4 regions of the Bacillus luti genome follow, and region 1 is predicted to be linked to each of the others. Evidence: riboswitches for the same ligand, from Rfam matches in the RefSeq annotation. Region 1 holds a riboswitch; each other region holds the start of a gene.
What was found. Region 1 has a riboswitch for thiamine pyrophosphate ahead of thiC (phosphomethylpyrimidine synthase ThiC). Riboswitches for the same ligand answer to the same signal wherever they lie in the genome.
Positions count from the first base shown of each region.

Region 2: linked by a shared signal. The riboswitch ahead of tenA (thiaminase II) and the one ahead of thiC (phosphomethylpyrimidine synthase ThiC) in region 1 are both predicted to bind thiamine pyrophosphate.
Region 3: linked by a shared signal. The riboswitch ahead of thiT (energy-coupled thiamine transporter ThiT) and the one ahead of thiC (phosphomethylpyrimidine synthase ThiC) in region 1 are both predicted to bind thiamine pyrophosphate.
Region 4: linked by a shared signal. The riboswitch ahead of tenA (thiaminase II) and the one ahead of thiC (phosphomethylpyrimidine synthase ThiC) in region 1 are both predicted to bind thiamine pyrophosphate.

Region 1 is NZ_CP040336.1:196,922-201,132, reverse strand. Features, by position in the region: gene thiC (phosphomethylpyrimidine synthase ThiC) at 1-1,621, opposite strand, end outside; TPP riboswitch at 1,736-1,851, opposite strand; gene lldP (L-lactate permease) at 1,923-3,584, opposite strand; gene EUC40_RS00950 (magnetosome magnetite crystal formation protein family) at 3,881-4,198, shown strand.
Region 2 is NZ_CP040336.1:4,377,546-4,381,756, reverse strand. Features, by position in the region: gene EUC40_RS22215 (DUF3965 domain-containing protein) at 1-164, shown strand, start outside; gene EUC40_RS22210 (hypothetical protein) at 406-738, opposite strand; gene EUC40_RS22205 (SH3 domain-containing protein) at 744-1,904, opposite strand; TPP riboswitch at 2,174-2,285, shown strand; TPP riboswitch at 2,345-2,447, shown strand; gene tenA (thiaminase II) at 2,533-3,228, shown strand; gene EUC40_RS22195 (ABC transporter ATP-binding protein) at 3,197-3,946, shown strand; gene EUC40_RS22190 (ABC transporter permease) at 3,943-4,211, shown strand, end outside.
Region 3 is NZ_CP040336.1:565,547-569,757, forward strand. Features, by position in the region: gene EUC40_RS02915 (sensor histidine kinase) at 1-711, shown strand, start outside; gene thiT (energy-coupled thiamine transporter ThiT) at 920-1,579, opposite strand; TPP riboswitch at 1,665-1,767, opposite strand; gene EUC40_RS02925 (FeoA family protein) at 1,962-2,189, shown strand; gene feoB (ferrous iron transport protein B) at 2,186-4,174, shown strand; gene EUC40_RS02935 (FeoB-associated Cys-rich membrane protein) at 4,191-4,211, shown strand, end outside.
Region 4 is NZ_CP040336.1:2,665,763-2,669,973, reverse strand. Features, by position in the region: gene pdxR (MocR-like pyridoxine biosynthesis transcription factor PdxR) at 1-1,180, shown strand, start outside; gene ddlB (D-alanine--D-alanine ligase) at 1,185-2,099, shown strand; TPP riboswitch at 2,173-2,278, shown strand; gene tenA (thiaminase II) at 2,405-3,094, shown strand; gene EUC40_RS13665 (ABC transporter permease) at 3,379-3,993, shown strand.

The DNA of each region.
Region 1 (4,211 bases):
TCGGTCCACACATCGAACAGAAATGAGCTGTTTTCGCTCCTTCTGCCGGCAACGTTTCATCGTGATATTCCATCGCGCGTTCAGGATCTAAAGATAAATTAAATTGATCGCGCCAACGGAATTCAAAGCGTGCTTTCGAAAGTGCATCATCACGCTGATGAGCCGTTTTGTGCCCTTTCGCAAGATCAGCCGCATGTGCTGCAATTTTGTACGTAATAACCCCCGTTCGAACATCATCTTTATTTGGCAATCCTAAATGTTCTTTCGGTGTTACATAACAAAGCATTGCAGTTCCGAACCAACCAATCATTGCAGCTCCAATTGCCGATGTAATATGGTCATAACCTGGTGCAATATCTGTCGTTAACGGTCCAAGTGTATAGAATGGCGCGCCCTGACAAATATCAAGTTCTTTTTCCATATTCTCTTTAATTAAATGCATTGGTACATGTCCAGGTCCTTCAATCATCACTTGCACATCATGTTTCCAAGCAATTTTCGTTAATTCACCAAGTGTTTCAAGCTCAGAGAATTGTGCTTCGTCATTTGCATCTGCAATCGATCCTGGACGTAATCCATCTCCAAGAGAGAACGAAACATCGTACTGCTTCATAATTTCACAAATCTCTTCAAAATGAGTATATAGGAAGTTTTCTTTATGGTGGAATAAACACCACTGCGCCATAATCGAACCACCACGCGAAACGATACCTGTCGTACGCTTTGCAGTAATTGGAATGTAACGAAGTAATACACCAGCATGAATCGTAAAGTAATCCACGCCTTGCTCCGCTTGCTCAATTAACGTATCACGATACACTTCCCACGTTAAATCTTCTGCAATTCCATTTACCTTTTCAAGCGCTTGATAAATCGGTACAGTTCCAACTGGTACAGGCGCATTACGAATAATCCACTCACGCGTCGTATGAATGTTTTTACCTGTAGATAAATCCATAATCGTATCTGCACCCCAGCGCGTTGCCCACGTCATCTTCTCTACTTCTTCTGCAATAGAAGAAGATACAGCAGAGTTTCCGATATTTGCATTTACCTTCACGTGGAAATTACGCCCGATAATCATCGGTTCTGCTTCCGGATGATTAATATTCGCGGGTAAAATAGCACGGCCTTCTGCAATTTCCTTACGAACAAACTCAGGGTCTACTCCCTCACGAATCGCAACGTATTCCATCTCAGACGTAATAATGCCATTACGCGCATAATGCATTTGCGTAACATTTGCACCTTGCTTCGCTCTAAGCGGCTGGCGATCCATTTGCGGAAAAACAGGTGTATGTTTCGAAGCCACTTTCACACCGTCATCCTCTGGTTTTACTTCGCGCCCTTCGTATGCTTCTACGTCTCCGCGCTCTACTATCCAAGAGTGACGCGGCGCCTGCAATCCCTTTTCCAGCTCCACTTTATACGCCGGATCCGTATAAGGACCGCTCGTATCATACACACGGACTGGAGGATTCGGGACGCCGTTCGTTTCGCTTTGTTCAATCTCACGCATCGGCACTTTCATGCCTGCGCGTGGTCCATCCACATATACTTTCTTACTCCCTGGTAAACTCGACTTCAATTCAATTTGCTCAGCTGAAACAGATTGTTTCATAACCTTTGTTGCCTCCCCTGTTCGTGACAAGGACGAGATATGGCCAGCGCATGCCAAAATAAAAAGAGCCAGGTCCATAAAAAAATAAGGACCTGGCTCATAAAAGACATCATTATGTAAAGCCGTTAACTTCCCTACGCTGGTACGAGCCAGATCAGGTCCAAAGGGTTAAGAAGATCACGCGCTTCTCTCTCAGCCTACGCATACGTTAGGCACCCCTAGTTTATCACTGATTTAATTTTCAATACTTTCCCATCATACACGATAATCTGAAAAATGCAAAGTTTATTTCTTTTATTGTTTATGGAATCATCCACGTTAAATAATATGCCTGCACATACGTCATAATACCAACAATAATGACGAAGAACAAACTATGCTTCACTGTAAATCGGAATAAATCTGATTCTTTTCCAGCAAGTCCAACTGCCGCACAAGCAATTGCAATCGATTGCGGAGAAATCATTTTCCCTGTTACACCACCCGTTGTATTTGCTGCAACGAGAAGCACTTCAGATACACCGACTTGCTGTGCTGTAATTGCTTGTAAGTTTGAGAACAGTGCGTTCGCTGACGTATCAGATCCCGTTAAGAATACGCCAATCCACCCTAGGAATGGTGAGAAGAACGGGAATAATCCGCCAGTTCCAGCTAGCGCTAACGCTAATGTAGAAGATAGGCCAGAATAGTTTGCGATAAATGCAAATCCTAATACGAATCCGATTGATAGAATTGGCATTTTCAGTTCATTTAACGTTTCTTTAAATGTCACTACTGCATCTTTTGCACTCATTTTCAAAATAAACATGGAAATGATGCAAGCAATTAAAATCGCTGTTCCAGTTGCTGATAATACATCAAGCTTCAAAATCGCCTCATAAGGCGTCGGTTTATTTACAATTGGCTCTGCTTTCATTACTAAATTGTGCAAGCCTGGAATTTCAAACTTAAATACAAGACTTTCTAAAGTGCCACCTGGAGCGAATAACGCCTTAAAGAAACTTTGACTCCAAATAATTACCATAACTGTTAATACGATAAATGGAGACCATGCCTTTACGACTTTTCCTAACGTTAATTTCGGCATCGATGCCGCTGTCGTTGTTGCAGCTACTTCACTATTCGCTTGCCCTGATTGATAGATTTCTTTCGGTTGCCATACTTTTAAGAACAGCGCCAAACTTACTAAACTTACAAGCGCCGATGTAATATCCGGAAGTTCTGGTCCTAAGAATGTCGCTGTAATAAACTGCGTAATTGCAAATGAACTACCCGCTACAAACAGCGCAGGCCACGTTTGCTTTACCCCTTTAAATCCATCCATTAAAAATACGATAAAGAACGGAACAAATAATGATAAGAACGGTAACTGATGTCCAGCCATTTGTCCGATCTTATGTGGATCAATACCCGTTACTTGTCCGGCAACTGTAATTGGGATTCCCATTGCGCCAAACGCTACTGGTGCAGTATTTGCGATTAAACAAAGACCAGCTGCATATAGAGGATTTAAACCAAGACCTGCAAGAAGCGCCGCCGTGATCGCTACCGGTGCCCCAAATCCTGCTGCTCCTTCTAAAAATGCTCCAAATGAAAATCCAATTAAAATAACGAGTAAACGGTGATCATTTGTAATAGATAATACAGATGCACGAATCACATCGAATTGACCTGTTTTCACAGAAATTTTATATAAAAATACCGACATAATGATGATCCAAGCGATTGGCCATAATCCGTATAAGAAACCATATCCGGTTGCTGCCATCGCCATCGTGAACGGCATCTTATAAGCGAACAGCGCTACTAAAATTGTAAGTACAACCGTAATAAATCCTGCCACATACCCCTTCATGCGGAAAACTGCTAAAGCTAAGAAAAAAAAGATAATCGGAATAAGTGCGACTGCCGCCGAAATCCAAATGTTTCCGAACGGATCATAAACTTGTGTCCATGTGTTCATTGTTCTCTCCCCCTAAAGAATCCCCTTTTAAATAGAATAACCTCATCAATAGACTATCAGGTCATCATACCTTTTAGCCTAAAAATAAAAAACGTTTAGGAAAACGTTTTCAATTACTTCCATTTATACTTTAGCACATTATTTTCTAGCAAAAAAGATTTTTTTGAAAATTTTATCTTTTTTCCAGGAAATCTTACAAAATCGTCATGTTCCTGTAATGTTCATCGATAGAAAGCTTGCCAAAACTATTGCATAATAATAGTATAACAACAGACATTATTCATGAGGTGATATATATGAACGGAAACAAAATATTAGCTGCTTTATCATACTTTAGTGTACTATTTGCCCCTATCTTATTCCCTATTATCGTTTGGATTGTAGGCGATGCTGAAACAAAACCACATGCAAAACGTGCTCTATGGACACACATTATTCCAAGTATCGCTACATTCATCGGCGTAGCTATTTTAGGAATTATGGGTATCGGATCGGATCAACCAGACGTAACACTTGGAATCGGAGCAATGATTGTCTTATGTATTTGCGGCATCATTAGCTTATACTACTTCATTTGGAATATCGTGAAAGGTATTAAAGTGCTGAAAGCATAATTTCCTTTTTAAA
Region 2 (4,211 bases), 1.0 Mb from region 1:
AATTACATGATTGTTTACCATCATTCTTTAAACTATTTCTTAAAAATAAGCGTTATGCAACTATTCATGATATTTTATTCTATTGGTGCGACGATGAACAAAGAATGAGCTTAGAGAAAAAATATAATCTGAGTTTTATTTATGAAAAATATGCTTGTGGATAAACAGTACTGTTTATATGAAAAATTAATATAAATTAAAAAGGATCTCAAGTTTATGTGAGATCCTTTTTTTGTTAGTAAAACAAGGAGAAAGTAATTAAGATGAGAAATAACATTCCATAAAGGAGAAGTTGTGCAGTATAACTTCCTTGTATACCGAAAAAAGTATTCATTTTTTCATATAAATTCAATATATATTTCATTGGAGTATCTTTGAAAGATTGGTACACAGTGTCTCCTCTTTCTAAGCTTCTTGTTCATGTTTTTTATTATTAGGGACATTCACGTATCTAGCTATGAATAATAAAATAGCCATAAAAAATACAGGAAATACGGTAGATAAATACAAACCGTTACTAATTACATTTGTTATAAGGGCACTTAATAGAAAAAGAGCGTTATAAATGTGTGCAATTTTTTGTTTTAGTTGCACTTGGAATGATTCCATCATAATTTCTAAAGTAACAAAAGCAATGATAATAGATAAAAATACAGTGTTTGTATTATAAATGATTAAACAACAGATTAAGCCTAAAAAGGCCAAGTATTCAATTAAGAGAGGTATATTGCGTGGCATACAATTTACCTAACTAAATATGGCAGTGGATTGACTGCATTTGTTTTTTCAAAATTCCATTCTCCATTGTGTAACTCAAAGTGGAGATGTTGTCCGTATGAATGCCCTGTATTTCCCATATGACCTAATAGTTGTCCAGTTTGTACTTGATCACCGGCTTGTACAGTGCGATCTTTCATATGAGCATAAACTGTTGTATATAATTTCCCATTAATTTGATGGGCGATGAACACGACATTACCATAACTAGCCGAATAATAAGACTTCACAACTTTACCTGCAGCGGCAGCTTGAATGGATACGTTCCCTTGAGCTGCAATATCTATACCATAATGCATTTGTTCCCAGCGCATATCAAAGGTTGAGCTAACTCTTCCTTGAGCAGGGAATTTGAAAGCTGCTGGAATGGATGAAGGTTGAGCGGTTTTAGCTTGTGATTGCGGTTGGTTTTGTACTACATAGTGTTTTGCCACATATCCGTACCCTGTACCAAAACGAATTTTATACCAAGTTCCTACAGTTTCTACTACTTGCACTTGTGTACCATTTTGTAATGAACCAAGTAGAGAACTACTTGTACTAGCATTACTACGTACATTGAGTTTTGGTGTTGCAACTGTGTACTTCGTATTATTTTGAACTGTAATTCCTTTTACTAAAGGTTGTGAGCCATTAGATATGAATGCTTTTTGTACATAACCTGTTTGACCATTATGTAAAATCTTATACCATTCACCTTGTTCTTCTTGAATGGTAACGAACTTTCCATTCGGTAATACATCTAAAATTGAAGATTCTAGATTAGGTTCAGAGCGAACGTTTAATGCATTAGCATTGACGATGTATTGATTATTAGATTGAAGTTTGTTTTTTAGTAGAATAGTATCTTTTTGCACGTAACCTACTTTATTATTAACAGATACTTTATACCAATCATTCGTTTTTTCAAGTATGTTCACTTTCGTATTAAAGCGGATTTTATCAATAGATACGCTATTTATATTGTCTTCTTTATGTAAAGTTGCTTGATCCACTTTGACATATCCAGTTTTAACATTAGATAATTGTTCAGCATTTGCTTTTTGTACATTTGTTTCTCCCATAGAAGGTAGTAAAGAAGCAATTGCGACAGTAGTTGCTGTTAGAGCAGTAGCTTTCATATTCATATAATAGAGACCTCCTCTAGTTGTATAGTTGTAATTTTATTATAGTATAAAGATATAATATAGTGGGTTTATTCACATAAATGTAATATGAAATCAATATAAAAATAAATTTTTTGAGAATAATTATTTCTTTTTATCCAATTAATTAGGATATTGATTTTGAAAATAAAATATAAGTGTTGTATAGCTTTGTTATTTTGTTGACAATTAAGAAAATTAAAACAGTTGATGATGTCTTATGACGATGTTATACTGACAGTGATAATTTTATAGTTTGCTAGGAGAGCTGGTGTTGCCAGCTGAGAGTGGGCCGTAAGCCTTTGATCCTTTTCATTACCTGATCTAGATTATGCTAGCGTAGGGAAGCAATTCGGACAATAACTATGAGTCCCCGTTTCTTTGCGTATAGAAACGGGGCTTTTTGATTTAAAAATTTCATATTGAACCACTAGGGGTGCTTGATGTGCTGAGAGAGGAATAATCCTTAACCCTTACAGACCTGATCTAGGTAATACTAGCGAAGGGAAGTGGAACATCGAATAAATGTATAATTTTATTTGCTGTAACCACTTCTTATATAGAGAAGTGGTTTTTTATTTAAATACACATATTGAAAGGGGAAATAGTAATGAAATTTTGCGATAGATTATTAGAAACTGTGCAACCTGTTTGGGAGAAAAGTCATAATCATCCGTTTGTAGTAGGTATGGGGAATGGTACGTTAGAAAAAGATAAATTCCAATATTATATTATACAAGATTATTTGTATCTGCTAGATTATGCAAAGCTATATGCGATTGGTGTTGTAAAAGCAACGAATCCACAAATAATGGGAAAGTTTGCTGAACAAATTGATGGAATATTAAATGGAGAAATGACGATTCATAAACAATATGCAAAAAGACTGGGTATTTCTGTAGAAGAAATGGAATCTGCAAAACCATCAGCTAAAAATTTAGCTTATACAAACTATATGATGTCAGTATCTCAAAATGGAACACTGGCAGAATTAATAGCAGCACTTCTTCCGTGTATGTGGAGTTACTGGGAGATTGGAAAGCGTTTAAATGATATTCCTGGAGCGAGAGATCATGAGTTCTTTGGTGAGTGGATTCAAGGATATAGTTCTGAAGAATACGGTAATCTTTGTATTTGGTTAATAGATTTATTAAATGAAATGGCAGCTGGGAAGTCAGAGAAAGAACTAGACCGATTAGAGGAGATTTTCTTATATTCCAGTCGATTTGAATATTTATTCTGGGATATGTCCTATCGTAAGGAGATGTGGGGATTTGAGGAGCAAGAACATACTACAGTTTCATAATGTTTCTTTTCATTATGATGAGAAACCGATCATCAATGAATTAAATGCTTCTATACAAGAGAAAGAATTTGTAAGTATTATCGGACCAAGTGGTTGCGGGAAAAGCACTTTATTTCGCCTTATTACAGGCTTAGAAGAAGCAAGTGCTGGACAAATAGAGCTGACAGAAACAAAGAGTCACCCTGTAGGATATATGCCTCAAAAAGATATGCTTTTGCCGTGGAGAACAATTATTGAAAATGCTGCCCTGCCACTAGAGTGCCAAGGTGTACCAAAGAAAGAAGCGCAAGTGAAGGCAAAGGAACTGTTACATAAATTCGGTTTACAAGGATATGAGGAAAAATACCCGAAAGATTTATCTGGCGGTATGAGGCAGCGCGTATCTTTTATCCGAACTTTATTAACAGGCGGGGAAATATTATTACTAGATGAACCGTTTAGTGCATTAGATGCCTTAACGAAGGCATCATTGCAAGAATGGTTGTTTGAACAATGGAAAGAGTGGGAAAAAACAATTTTATTCATCACTCATGATGTTGAAGAAGCGCTATTCCTTTCGAATCGAATTTTAGTAGTGGAGGAGCAGCCGATAATGACATTGACTGAGCGGATTGTGCCACTTGATCATAATCGAACACGAAAGGATTTATATAAACCGGACGTGTTAGCGCTGAAAGAGGAGCTTCTTAGTATGTTACAAAGGCAGGTACTTGTATGATAAGCCGATTGAAAGAATTAGTTCCTGCCATTACTCTTTCAAGTATTTTACTCGTTATGTGGGAAATAGGAGCAAGAATTGTAGATGAGATGTACATTTTACCGTCACCGTCTGCAATTGTAATAAAGATATGGAAACTAAAAGACATATTATTTACGGTTCATTTACCGGCAACGTTATACGTCGTTTTAATAGGTGTTGTTATTTCTATCGTACTAGGTGTGGGACTCGCAATGTTAATGAATGCGAGTACATGGATGGAAAG
Region 3 (4,211 bases), 370 kb from region 1:
GGACAGCTAGAACAAGATATTGAAAAAGAAAGAAAGTTAGAAAATACGCGGAAAGAATTTATTTCTGGTGTTTCGCATGAATTAAAAACACCGCTGAGTATTATGAAAAGCTGTATTTCCATTTTAAAAGATGGGGTAGCTGAACATAAAAAAGAATACTATTTTCAAGCGATGGAACGAGAAGTAGACAAAATGGATACGTTAATATTGGATATGCTTGAGTTAGCTAAATTTGAGTCAGGCACGTATAAAATGAAAAAGGATTTATTTTATATTGATACAGTAATTGAAGACATATGTGAACATCTTTCTGTGGAAATAGAGAAAAAAGAACTTCGTGTTCATAAAAATATAGGTCCATTTGAAGTGATGGCAAATCAAGGCCGGATTGAACAAGTCATTGTGAACTTCATTACGAATGCGATACGTTATACACCAAATAAGGAAGATATTATTGTTTCTACAATAGATGAAAAAGGTCGTATAAAAGTATGTATTGAAAATAAAGGTACTCACATTGAAGAAGAGCAGTTAGATAAAATTTGGGATCGTTTTTATCGCGTGGATGCAGCTCGCCAGCGTTCACAGGGGGGAACAGGGCTTGGTCTTGCGATTTCAAAAAATATTTTAGAACTGCACGATGCTGAATATGGGGCAGAAAATACAGAAGATGGTGTGTTATTTTACTTCTATTTACAGAAAAAAGCGTAGATGATGCATGCTACGCTTTTTTTAATTTATTTTCATATTATCTTTACCTAATCTTTATTTTTAAGCGATATAATCTGGTTAGAATATGAGGTTATGTAAGGAGTCGATGAACCGTGCATAGCAATTGGCTAAGTATAATGGTATTTATTTTCTTTTGTGCATTTATTGTATTTTTAATTGATATTACGATATGAAAAAAAAGCGCTTATTAAGCGCTTTTTTTGTTTGCATTTATTTGAGAAGCACCGATGCTTTTGAATAAGCGTGGTGAAGTTCTAAATAAAAGGAATAGTAATACTGTGCATAAGGCGAAAGAACCAAGCATTGTACTACCGTTTACAATTAATGAATATAGCACAGCAGATTGACCTTTCGGTGCATATTGTCCCCAGAAAATAATACCGGCGATAAAGTGACAGAAGTAGCGTGCAAAGCTACCGACAAATGTTGCAAGGATCATGTAAACAAGTGCTTTCTTTTTTTTGTTTTGCTTTGATGCAGGTTTATCTTTACGGCTACCTAAGTTGGATTGGTCTTCATTAGATGAAAGAAGAGCATTTTGAATTGGACGATAGAATAAACCAGCAAATCCAATAAAAGCAAAGGCAATGAAGTACTCAATGAATGCTTGAATAGGTGTTAAGATGTAAGCATCTCCTACGACAATTTGTAATAGTCCCCAAATTAATCCTCCTAAGAAAGCCATTTTGAAGCCCCAGCGGTATGCGATAATAAAAATAGGAATCATTGCAAATGAAATGGAACCACCTGTTGGAAGTTTAAGTGATAATGGTAAAATATCGATAATCATGGCGAAGGCTGCAAGAATAGCAGATTCGATCATCGCTTGTAAATTGGTGTTACGCATGTTGTCTCCCCCTAAATCCAAGTTGTACAAAAAAGAACATTATCATAGGAGGATACGAAATACGTAAATAAAAAAGAGGTATGTATTTCGGACGTTTGCACAATCCCTGCGTTAGCATTAACTAACAGGTTCGAAGGGTCGGAACGAAGGTGTTCCCTCTCAGCAGCATGGCTCCCCCTGTGATAACGAGATTCTTTATTTGCTATTGTTTATTGTAAGCGAAATGGATGAGAATGGCAAACGAATCTGTTATGACAATTATTGAAATAGAATTGTATTGAAATGTTAATAAATATGAAGCAAAAAGATATAGTACAAGAGAAATAGAGTGTGCTATAATTCTTTTGAAAATAATTATCATTCTCTTCTGAGGGGGAAGGTTATGAGCTTAGTAGATATTAAAATTGGCGAGAAAGTGTTAGTAAAAAGTATTCAGTCGTTAGATCAGTTACTAAAGAGAAGACTGGCTGCTTTCGGTCTTTCTGAAGGAAGCGAACTTCGCATGAAACAGAAAGCGATGTTCAAAGGTCCTTGTACATTGGAGTGTCGTGGACAGTTAATTAGTATTCGTCATTGTGACGCGAAAATGATAAAGGTGGAATTAGCGTGAATAAGGTAGCTTTGCTAGGGAATCCGAATACAGGGAAAACATCATTATTTAATGCACTTACTGGTTCTTATGAATATGTAGGAAACTGGAGCGGTGTAACAGTAGAAAAGAAGGTTGGTAAATTAAAAGATAAGCAAGGAACATTAATTGATTTACCAGGCGTCTATGATTTAAATCCAGTTTCACGTGATGAAGGTGTTGTAACAAACTTTCTACTAACAGAAGAATTTAATCATATGTTAAATATCGTGGATTCTTCGCAGTTTGAACGAAATATGCATTTAACGTTGCAATTACTTGAATTTGGTAAGCCCGTTTCAATTGGTCTAAATATGGTTGATGTGGCGAAGCAAAGAGGAATTGTCATTGATGTAAAGCGGTTATCAGAATTACTAGGAGTAACAGTCATTCCTGTTGTTGCAAGAAGTGGAAAAGGCTGTGAAGAATTACTTACGACTCTTAAAGAAAATGACAAAAAAGATAAAAACTCATTCATTATTTCATATGGTTTACAAATGGATGAAGGGATTAGAGAAGTAATTACTCTTTTAGAGACAGCGAATTATGAGCATCCAAGATGGCTAGCCCTTCAATTTTTAAGCAATAACGAAGTAGTAGAAAAAGAAATGAAAGCACTACCAATTTATAAGGAACTTGTAGCCGTTCGATCTCGCTTAGAAGAAAAACTTGATTGTACGTTAGAGGAGCATATTTACAAGACTCGTGAAGCGTATATTGAAAAGTTAAAAACAAATGTTATGAAGCATGAGAAAGAAGGAAAAATTCCTTTTTCGGAAAAAATTGATAGGTTAATTACGCATAAAATTTTAGGACTTCCAATCTTTTTAGCAGTTATGTTTTTTATTTTTCAGGTTACGTTTACGTGGATTGGGACACCGTTATCTGATATGTTAGATGGATTTTTTGGTGGGCAGCTTACGGATTGGGTAACGGCTGGACTTACAAGTGTTGGTGCTTCTGATTTTATTCAAGCACTCGTTACAGAAGGTATTATTGCTGGTGTTGGTGCTGTATTAGTATTCGTGCCACAAATCTTTGCACTATTCTTTTTCATTTCATTATTAGAAGACTCAGGATATATGGCGCGAATTGCAGTTGTTATGGATAGGATTATGGAGTTCTTTGGCTTAAACGGTAAAGCTTTTATTCCGATGATTATCGGTTTTGGATGTAACGTTCCAGGAATTATGGCGGCGAGAACGATTGAACAAGAGAAAGAGCGTTTACTTACAGTTTTAGTAACACCATTTATGTCTTGTTCAGCACGTTTACCTGTATATGCATTATTTGCGGGAGTATTCTTCCCTAATAGTCAGGCGACTGTTGTATTTTCTTTATATGTTGCAGGTATTGTTCTGGCATTACTCGTTACAAAAATTATGTCTCTTACGATTTTGAAAGCGGAAAAATCTATTTTCGTAATTGAATTACCACCTTACCGTGTACCACAAGCAAAAACATTATGGCTGAGCACATGGGAGAAAGGGAAAGGATTTGTTCGTAAAGCTGGTACATTCATCTTCGGTGGATCGGTTGTCATTTGGTTATTAAATTATGCAGGTCCATCAGGATTTGGTGTTGATATGGGAGACAGTTATTTAGCAATGATTGGTGGATTTATTGCACCACTGTTTGCCCCACTTGGTTTTGGAACATGGCAAGCTGCAGCATCCCTTTTAACAGGATTTTTAGCGAAGGAAGTTGTTGTTTCAACAATGGCAATCATTTATGCGGTTAAAGAAGATGTGCTTGGAAATGTAATGGGAGCACATTATACAGCATTATCAGCTTATGCATTTATGTTCTTTATTTTATTATATGTTCCGTGTTTAGCGACGGTGGCTGTTATTAAACGTGAAACAGGATCAGCGAAGTGGACGATTTTCTCAGTCGTTTATCCACTCGTAGTTGCTTATGTATTAACGCTCATTATATACCAAGTTGGATCCTTACTCGGATTCTAGAAGGAGATGTATTGTGGTGATGGTCAATATTATAATT
Region 4 (4,211 bases), 2.5 Mb from region 1:
TTGGAAAAATAAACTTAATACAGTTACCACATTAGCGGATGAATTAGATTTAATGAAACATGGTGTTCGCTGGGAAAAAGGAATGATTGTTTTTAATAGTATAGCACCGGATGAAAAGCTATTTGATGTTGAAAATTTCAAAAGAGCTTTTCTTACTCGTATGTCCATTGAAGGGGATATCGTATTGAATTACGGATATGCAAAAGGTTATCGACCTTTAATGAATTATCTACTTCATTATATGGAAATGAAAGGTGTAGATATTTCGAACAAAGATATTTTAATTACAAATGGATTTACAGAAGGATTAGATATTGTACTCTCTTCTTTATCAAAGAAATCAGGGCGTGTTATTTGTGAGAATCCAACTCACCATGCTGCACTGAAGCTTTTTCGCTTGCATGGACTTGAAGTTCATGGGATTGATATGAATGATGATGGTATTGATACACATGAAGTAGAAAAAAGTTTAGGTGAAATGGATTTTGATTTTGCGTATTTAATTCCTTCTTATCATAATCCGACTGGCATTGTTACGAGTTCGGAGAAAAGAACGGAACTAATGAGATTATTTTCAAAATATAAGATTCCTATTATAGAAGATGGATTTAATGAAGAATTACGTTATTCAGGTTCACATTTAGCACCATTATTAACTTTTGCTGGAGCTGGTAATAACGTCATTTATATTAGTAGCTTTTCAAAGGTACTTTTTCCAGGGTTACGTGTAGGTTGGATTATAGCAGACAAAGAACTGATTCATTATTTAGAAAGTATAAAAAGGGCAAGAACGATTCACACATCTACTTTAGATCAAGCTGTTCTTTTTCAATATTTACATGAAGGATATTTTGAGAAATATTTAAAAAAGGCAAGATCTGTTTATAAGAAAAAATATGAGTTAGCTGTTGGAGCATGCAATCAGTACATTCCGTTTAAAAGAATGACTGGAGACGGTGGACTTCATTTATTTATAGAACTAGAAGAGCATATTAATGCCCGAACACTTTTACAAAAGTGTTTTGAGAAAGGAGTTACGTTTTCTCCGGGAGATGTTTTTTATTCTGACGGAGGAGGAGCAAACACTTTCCGATTAGGATTTTCACGTTTGAAAGAAAAGGAAATAGTTAGCGGGATTCAAATAATTGGTGATACATTAAAAAATGAAACTTGGAGTTGAGAAGATGAGAATTGGCGTTATTATGGGAGGAGTATCCTCTGAAAAACAAGTATCAATTATGACTGGAAATGAAATGATTGCACATTTAGATAAAAGTAAGTATGAAATCGTTCCAATTACGTTAAATGAAAAAATGGATTTAATTGAAAAAGCGAAAGACATTGATTTTGCGCTGCTCGCATTACACGGAAAATACGGAGAAGATGGTACGGTTCAAGGGACGCTTGAGAGTTTAGGTATTCCTTATAGCGGTAGCAATATGTTATCTAGCGGTATATGTATGGACAAAAATCTTTCAAAAAAGATTTTACGTTATGAAGGAATAGAAACGCCAGATTGGATTGAACTTACAAAAATGGAGGATCTAAACCTTGAAGAGTTAGAGAAGTTAGGGTTTCCGTTAGTGGTAAAACCTAACTCTGGTGGTTCGAGTGTTGGCGTGAAAATCGTCTATAATAAAAATGAATTAATTTCAATGCTGGAAACTGTATTTGAATGGGATTCAGAAGTAGTAATTGAGAAGTATATAAAGGGCGAAGAGATTACATGTTCCATTTTTGATGGGAAACAGTTACCTATCATCTCGATTCGACATGCAGCGGAGTTCTTTGATTACAATGCAAAATATGATGATACGAGTACAATTGAAGAAGTTATTGAACTTCCAGGTGAAATTAAGGAACGTGTAAATAAAGCTTCACTGGCTTGCTATAAAGCATTAAAATGTAGTGTTTATGCAAGGGTTGATATGATGGTGAAGGATGGAATTCCATATGTAATGGAGGTTAATACATTACCAGGGATGACACAATCAAGTTTATTACCAAAAAGTGCAGATGCGGCGGGCATTAATTATAGTAAACTATTAGATATGATAATTGAAACATCGTTAAAAGTTAGAAAAGAAGAAGGATTTTAAGATAATTGTACAATTAAAACTTTTGATAGTTCCACGAAGTATGCTATGATAATTACAATACGATAACTAAATATTTATCCACTAGGGGGGCCTGTTATAGGCTGAGATCAAATGAAATTTTGAGACTCTTAGTACCTGATCTGGTTAATGCCAGCGTAGGGAAGTGGGGAAGACAAGATATTTTATGCATAAATTAATATCGTCTATTTCACTTTCTTTACGCCTGTAAAGAAAGTTTTTTTATTTTACAGCTTTAATAAATGGGATAAATATTTGTGTTCTATAAATTACCTGGAGGGATTTAAATGACTTTTTCACAATCATTACGCAAAGAAGTAGATTCAATTTGGGAAGCTAGTTTTAATCATCCTTTTGTAAAAAAACTTGGAGAGGGAACGTTAGATTTAGCTAGTTTTCGCTATTATGTGCTTCAAGATTCATATTATTTGAGTCATTTTGCTAGAGTACAAACGTTAGGAGCTGCAAAAGCTCTTGAATTAGAAACGACTGCCCGTATGGCGCACCATGCTCAAAATACGTATGAGGCGGAATTATCCTTACATGAGAATTTTGCCAAAAAGCTAGGGATTACAAAAGAAGAAAAAAATCATTTTATCCCTGCGCCAACTGCATATGCGTATACTTCACATATGTATCGAGCTGCGTATGAGGGGCATTTAGGGGATATTATCGCAGCAATTTTACCTTGCTATTGGTTGTATTACGAAATTGGTGAACGTTTAAAAGCCAGCACGCCAGAAGAACCAATTTATCAAGAATGGATTTCTGCATATGGATCAGATTGGTTCCGTACGTTAGTTGAGGAACAGATCGCTCGGTTAGATGCTATAGCGGAGACAGTAACAGAGGCAGATCGTAATCGTATGAAACAGCATTTCATTATCAGTAGTCAATATGAATATTCATTTTGGGAAATGGCTTATACGTTAGAGAAATGGCCAGTGGATACAGACGTGAAAGATGTAATTGGATAAAGAATAGAGGTATTGCTATACATAGGTATAGACAATACCTTTTTTATAGTTTTTTGATGATCAAGACAAATGAAGAAAGGAAGTAAGAATTATATGAGGAAATTACGGTTATTAATATTTGAAAATATATAAATGAAAGTGTGTCATTTATATATTTTATTGTTTCCTTCCCCCGCAAAATGATGGGGCTTTTTTAATTCTATTAAAAATAGTAAAAGCTCGTCCAAACTTTTTAAATCTATCTTACATAATATATAGTAATGAATTTGAAAGGAGATGTTAGTATGTCCTATTCTTATGGTGAAGATTGTAAGGGTTACAAAAAGAAATATCATGATTGTTATAAAAGTAGTAAGTGTTATAACAAATATGATGGATATTATAAAAAATGTGATAAAAAGCATGAGGAAAACCCTTGGATTCATGTGAAAGTGGATTGTTGTGATGATAAAGAGGGCAAGCTTGTAAGAGCATCTGCTTTTAGAGCTATAAAAACGGGGATTCAAAATGTTCCAGCCGATACTTTTGTTAAAGTATTATTCCAAAATGAACAATTTGATTTAGCGAATGAGTATAATCCAACTACATCAATTTTTATTCCAAAGACAAGAGGCGTTTATTCTGTTATTGGAACGATTGCTTTTATCCCGAATAACATAAACGTAAATTATAGAGCGCGGGTAGAAATTCGTGTTAATGGAAATCCAGCAATTGCAATAGATAATGACTTTTTTGGTCCAATAAACTTTGCCAACGTCGTTGCTGTTTCATCAATCATTCAGTTGAATGCAGGGGATTTAGTCGAGATTTTTGCACAAAGTAGCGTAGCTGGAGTTATTTCTAATGTAGAAAACAGTACGCATTTTGAAGCTGCAAGATTTCCGTCTCCCAAAGCATAAGTGATATGAAATTTCATCAGTAATTTTTTCTAAGGACATTCCCTAATTTATATTTGACCTGCATTTATGCAGGTCTTTTTTTCGAGAAAAAGGGGACATTTCCGGGGATTTCTCAAAATAGAATCAATATTACGCTATACCTATACAGTTCTTTGAAAAAAGAGTAAAGTGTGGATAACGTATCTATGCGCTCGTAATCGATGATCGTAGCCCTTTTA